Tistrella bauzanensis: one gene and its partner. The protein of the gene in region 2 interacts with the protein of the main gene of each other region in a pairwise test. Links are inferred from orthologs where the notes say so. Each region holds a gene or a part of one and is shown on either strand. Other genes may lie near its edges. The genes, in order: rpsL and rimP.

What was found.
Region 1: the proteins of rimP (region 2) and rpsL interact in binary tests that used the Escherichia coli proteins (3 or more experiments, as listed by UniProt). The link is inferred for Tistrella bauzanensis from one-to-one orthologs.

Annotation. Positions count from the first base shown.
Region 1 is NZ_BMDZ01000024.1:29,014-32,199, reverse strand. Bases 319-3,186 are described here. They hold rpsL (30S ribosomal protein S12), read right to left. Parts: upstream 2,005-3,186; coding sequence 1,633-2,004; downstream 319-1,632. Other genes in these bases: rpoC (DNA-directed RNA polymerase subunit beta'), read right to left, coding at 2,567-3,186; rpsG (30S ribosomal protein S7), read right to left, coding at 1,138-1,608; fusA (elongation factor G), read right to left, coding at 319-1,094. In the rest of the region: more of fusA, read right to left, coding at 1-318. UniProt on the Escherichia coli protein: With S4 and S5 plays an important role in translational accuracy. Interacts with and stabilizes bases of the 16S rRNA that are involved in tRNA selection in the A site and with the mRNA backbone.
Region 2 is NZ_BMDZ01000012.1:52,544-55,694, reverse strand. Bases 1-2,833 are described here. They hold rimP (ribosome maturation factor RimP), read right to left. Parts: upstream 1,748-2,833; coding sequence 1,253-1,747; downstream 1-1,252. Other genes in these bases: trmB (tRNA (guanosine(46)-N7)-methyltransferase TrmB), read right to left, coding at 2,199-2,833; nusA (transcription termination factor NusA), read right to left, coding at 1-1,243. Also shown: more of trmB, read right to left, coding at 2,834-2,978; metK (methionine adenosyltransferase), read right to left, coding at 3,084-3,151.

The DNA of each region.
Region 1 (3,186 bases), on a different replicon or contig from region 2:
TCACGGCTGTTGGCATGCATCAGCAGCATGCGGCCGACGCGCTCGCGGTCACCCTTGACGGTGTTGAGCACATAGGAACCGCTCTCGACCACACCCGAATAGATCCGGATATAGGTCAGCGAGCCAACGAAGGGGTCCGACATGATCTTGAAGGCCAGCGCCGAGAACGGCACATCGTCGCGGCTCTCACGGGTCATGACGACCTCAGGGTCGTCCACGGCGGTACCGGTCACCGGCGGCACGTCGGTCGGCGACGGCAGATAGTCGATGACCGAGTCGAGCAGCGGCTGGACGCCCTTGTTCTTGAAGGCCGACCCGTTGATCACCGGCACGAACTGACGCGCCAGTGTGCCCTTGCGGACGCAGCGCTTCAGCGTGGCGATGTCGGGCTCGTTGCCGTCAAGATAGGCTTCCATCACGTCGTCATCGGCTTCGACCGCGGTTTCGACCAGCTTCTGCCGGTACTCTTCCGCGCGGTCGGCCATGTCGGCCGGGATGTCGCGCTCTTCGAATTCGGCGCCGAGGTTCTCGTCCTTCCAGACGATCGCCTTCATCTTGATCAGATCGACGATGCCGGCATATTCCGCCTCGGAACCGATCGGCAGGCTGAGGACCAGAGGCACGGCGCCAAGCCGGTCGACCATCATGTCGACGCAGCGGTAGAAGTTGGCACCCATCCGATCCATCTTATTGACGAAGCAGATGCGCGGAACCCGATACTTGTCCGCCTGGCGCCACACCGTTTCCGACTGCGGCTCAACGCCCGCGACACTGTCGAACACGGCGACCGCGCCGTCGAGAACGCGGAGCGAACGCTCCACCTCGATGGTGAAGTCAACGTGGCCCGGGGTGTCGATGATGTTGATCCGATGGTCGTTCCAGTAGCAGGTCGTCGCGGCCGACGTGATGGTGATGCCGCGCTCCTGCTCCTGTTCCATCCAGTCCATCGTGGCCGCACCCTCGTGCACCTCACCGATCTTGTGGGACCGGCCGGTGTAATAGAGGATGCGCTCGGTCGTCGTCGTCTTGCCGGCATCGATGTGCGCCATGATGCCGATGTTGCGGTAGGCCTCGATGGGCGTCGTGCGTGCCATGTTCGCGTCCAGGAAACTGGGGGTTTAAGAGACGGCCGACCCGTTACCAGCGATAATGCGAGAACGCCTTGTTGGCGTCCGCCATGCGGTGGGTATCTTCACGCTTCTTGATTGCGGTGCCACGGCTCTGCGCGGCATCGAGCAGTTCACCGGCGAGACGCTCGACCGCAGTGTTCTCGGAACGATTGCGGGCGGCGGCGATCAGCCAGCGGATGGACAGGGCCTGGGCGCGATCGGGGCGAACCTCGACCGGCACCTGATAGGTGGCGCCACCGACACGGCGGCTCTTCACCTCGACCGAGGGGCGCACATTGTCGAGCGCCTCGTGGAAAACGCGCACGCCTTCCTGGCGGGTCTTCTGCTCGATCAGATCGAAGGCACCGTAGACGATCGCTTCCGCGACCGACTTCTTGCCGTCGTACATCAGCACGTTCATGAACTTGCTGACGACGGCGTCACCGAACTTCGGATCCGGAAGAATCTGACGCTTTTCGGCGGCATGACGACGGGACATGGGATCAACCTCTCCTGGGCCGGATTACTTCGGCCGCTTCGCGCCGTACTTCGAACGACGCTGACGACGATTCTTGACGCCCTGGGTATCCAGCGTGCCGCGAAGGATGTGGTAGCGCACGCCGGGAAGGTCCTTGACGCGACCGCCGCGGATCAGCACGACCGAGTGTTCCTGAAGGTTGTGGCCTTCACCCGGAATGTAGCTCGTGACCTCGAAGCTGTTGGTCAGGCGCACGCGCGCCACCTTACGAAGCGCCGAGTTCGGCTTCTTCGGGGTGGTGGTGTACACGCGGGTGCAGACACCACGCTTCTGGGGGCATGCCTCAAGGGCAGGCACCTTGTTCCGATCCACCGGCGCCAGGCGCGGCTTGCGGATCAGCTGATTGATTGTGGGCATCCAATCGGTCCCGCTAAACTTTTGGCCTTGCGGCCACACAAAAACGATCGGAGGGCAGAGCCTCTTTTCCGCCAACGGCACAAATGCCGGCTCGGAAAAGGCTTTGCCTTCCGGGGGCTGTCTTCGCCGGCCCCTACGGCATGGACGGTGCTGTATGATGTGCCGCGTCAGAGACGCAGCGTCTTCGGAGCCCACACGCCAGCTCCCGAAGTGAGCGCGCATACTAGTTGCGCCCCCTCCATTGGTCAACCCCAAAAGGCTTGACCTGCAAGGGTTTCCGGGTCTTGGCGGAATCCTCAGGGATCGTGCGGGAATGGCGCCGGATAAATCCCGCCGGCCCCCTCATCAACCCTCCGGATGCATGCGCCCCCTGCGTCATCCGCAATGCAGGCTGTCCTCGCCGCCCCGGTCTTCGCCGCCCCCGCGCCTGCCCCGCACATGAAGCGACCCCGCCGGCCGCCCGAACGGGTCGGGGGCAGGCGGGGTCGCCTCGATCAGGTCATGGCACCCTTGCGGGGCGTCATGGGCCTTCCGGCCGGGTCAGTGCGTCACTGTCAGTGCGTCACTCGGCAGCACCGGAGACGTCGGCCGCAGTCAGCGCCTGCGGGGCGTCTTCCGGGCCGTGCTTGTCCAGCAGCGCCTTGTCGCGGTTGGCGGCGATCGACTTCAGCCGATTGACCGCAGCACCGGTGCCGGCCGGGATCAGGCGGCCGACGATGACGTTCTCTTTCAGACCGTCCAGCGTGTCCATCTTGCCGGCCGTGGCCGCCTCGGTGAGCACGCGGGTGGTTTCCTGGAACGAGGCCGCGGAGATGAACGACCGGGTCAGCAGCGAGGCCTTGGTGATGCCCTGCAGCACCGGCTCGGCACGCGCTTCGCGCATGTCGGGCAGACGCTCGCCGCCCTCGCCCAGCAGCCGCTCGGCATTGCGGTTGCGGACGCGGTTGTTGATCTGGTCGAACTCGAACCGGTCGACCTGCTCGCCGAGCAGGAAGGTGGTATCGCCCGGATCCAGGATCTCGACCTTCTGCAGCATCTGGCGGACGATCACCTCGATGTGCTTGTCGTTGATCTTCACGCCCTGCAGCCGGTAGACCTCCTGGATCTCGTTGATCAGATAGGAGGCCAGCTCCTCGACACCCAGCACGCGCAGGATGTCGTGGGGCACCGGGTTGCCGTCCA
Region 2 (3,151 bases):
GAAGCTCGGCCGCGACGTCGGGATCGAAACCCTCGATGCCCGACAGTTCATCCTCGGCCACGAAGGCGATTTCCTCAATCGATTCGAAGCCCTCGGTCACCAGAAGCTGAGCGATCACCTCGTCGACGTTCAGTGCCTCGATGAACAGCCGCGAGCGTTCGCGGAACTGTTCCTGGCGCCGCTCCGACTCCTCGGTCTCGGTGACGATATCGATGTCCCAGCCGGTCAGCTGCGATGCCAGGCGGACGTTCTGGCCACGCCGGCCGATGGCCAGCGACAGCTGTTCATCCGGCACCACCACTTCGATCCGCTGGGTATCCTCGTCCAGCACCACCTTGGCGACTTCCGCCGGGGCCAGCGCATTGACCAGGAAGGTCGCGGTATCGGGCGACCACGGAATGATGTCGATCTTTTCGCCCTGCAGTTCGGCAACCACCGCCTGCACCCGCGAGCCGCGCATGCCGACGCAGGCACCGACCGGGTCGATACTGCTGTCGTTGCTGGTCACCGCGATCTTGGCGCGCGATCCCGGATCGCGGGCGCAGCCCTTGATCTCGATGATGCCGTCATAGATTTCGGGCACTTCCTGCGCGAACAGCTTCGCCATGAACATCGGATGGGTGCGCGACAGGAAGATCTGCGGCCCCCTGGGTTCCTCGCGCACCGAATAGATATAGGCGCGGACCCGGTCGCCGACCCGGAAGCTTTCCCGCGGCAGCAGTTCATCGCGGCGCATCACGGCTTCGGCGCGGCCCAGATCGACCACGACGCTGCCATATTCGGCGCGCTTGACGATGCCGTTGATGATCTCGCCGACCCGTTCCTTGAACTCGTCGAACTGGCGCAGGCGCTCGGCCTCGCGCACCTTCTGCACGATCACCTGCTTGGCGGTCTGGGCGGCGATGCGGCCGAAATCGATCGGCGGCAGCGGGTCGACCAGGAAATCGCCGGGGGCGGCGTCGGGCTTGCGGTGGCGGGCATCGGCAACCGTGGTCTGGGTCGCTTCGTCCTCGACCTCGTCGACCACCTGGGTATAGCGGTACAGACGGATCTCGCCGGTCTTGCGGTCGATGGTGGCCCGGATATCGTGATCCTGGCCGTATTTGCGCCGACCCGCGGTCTGGATCGCCTGTTCCATGGCTTCGAGCACGCTGTCGCGGTCGATCGACTTCTCGCGGGCAACCGCGTCAGCGACCTGTAGCAGCTCGTGCCGGACCGGGCCGGTGTTGAAGTTGATGTCCATGGGGCGCACTCAGCTCCGGTTATCCTGGACGGCGGCGATCAGCTCATCGGTGAGGATCAGCTTCGCCGACGAAATCTCGTCGAAAGGCAGGGCCGCTTCAGCGCCGTCATCCAGACGGATCGCGACCAGCCCGCCATCACGCACGCCGGCAAGCCGACCGCGGAACCGCTTGCGGCCCTCATGCGGGCGCCGCAGTTCCATCTTGGCCTCAAAGCCGGCGAACCGCTCGAAATCCTTGAACCGGGTCAGCGGCCGGTCGATGCCGGGGGAGCTGACCTCAAGTGCATAGGCCTCGGTGATCGGATCCTCGACGTCGAGCAGCGCCGACACGACATTGCTGATCTCGGCGCAGTCATCGACCGTCATCAACTGACCGTCGGTGCGCTCGGCCATGATCTGCAAGGTGGCGTTGGTGCCCGATCGGAACACGATGCGCACGACCTCGTAACCGAGATCGCCGATGGCCGGCTCGATCAGCTCGGTGATACGACGAACGACGTCCATGCGCTCCTCCAGTGGCGGGGCGAGGCCAGACCGGCGCGGGCGACTGGCCCGACACAGGTGATGGTCCGACGCGGCACAAACAAAAAAAGGCGGGCCCAAGGCCCACCCGGCGGAAGCTGCATGTGACCGCGACCTCCGGCGTGCCCACGCCGGATACCCCTCCGGTCCCTCACCGGGGCGGAAGGCTCGTCGGCTTGGGCGCTGGCGGGATCGCCGGCGGTCCGCAAACGCGGACGACGGTCAATATACGCATATGTAACGGAACCGCAAGGAGTTTGTCCCCGGGGGCGCCCGCGCCCCGCCGTCCATCCGCCGCAACCTCGCCTGCCTGCAATCGGCGCCTCAGCGAACGTGGGGGTGTCACTGCGGCCAGACAAGGCCGCCCAGAGCGATTCCGCGCTGGAAACACGCCGGATCTTCGGAAAAAGCACGCAGCCCCCCAGAAAAATGCTCAGGTCTTCAGAAACCGCATGAACACCGGCACCCGTCCCGCGGCGCGGGCCTTGGCCTCATAGCGGGTCTCGATCTGGCCGTCGGGCCGCCGCTGCCAGTCGCCTGGCCGGCGTGCCGTCCATGTGAAGGCCGGATGGGCGCGAACATGGGCCAGTGTCCAGGCACACAGATCGGTATGATCGGTGGCGGCCGTCAGCTCGCCGCCCGGCTTCAGCACCCGGGCCAGCGCCGCCACCGTCTCGGGCTGGATGAAACGGCGCTTGGCGTGGCGGCGCTTGGGCCAGGGGTCCGAGAACAGCAGATAGACCCGGTCGAGACAGGCATCGGGCAGCACGTCCAGCAGGCGGGCGGCATCATCGCCCAGCACCCGTACATTGCGCAGGCCGCGGACCTCCAGTTCAACCAGAAGCGCCGACATGCCGCCGATATAGGGCTCGCAGCCGATGAAGCCGGTGTCGGGCTCGGCCTCGGCCCTGGCGATCAGATGCTCACCGCCGCCGAAGCCGATTTCCAGCGCCAGCGCCGCCGGCGGATGATCGAACAGCGCATAGGGGTCGATCGGCGACAGCGACCCGCCCTCGCCGCGCGGCGGCAGCGCAATCGCCAGCGCCGGCAGCGTCTGCTCCAGCACCCGGCTGCGATTGGCTTTCAGCGGCCGGCCGATGCGGCGGCCGAAGTGGCGCCGACCAACACTGTCGCCATGGCTGTCGGCGTCATCGGCATCAGAGACGGTCGTGGCGGCGGGCGGGGCGGCGGGCTTATGGCTTGAAACGGTCATCGGCTGTCCGGTGTCCGGGCTGGTCAGAGGGGTGGGCTGTCGACAAAAAAGCGGGCGGCACCCGGATCTCCGGATGCCGCCCCTTGCTGATCGCATGGATCAGGATCAGAGCACAAGCTGCTTGATCGCCTCCACCAGATCGGTCTTCTCCCACGAGAAGCCGCCATCGGCCT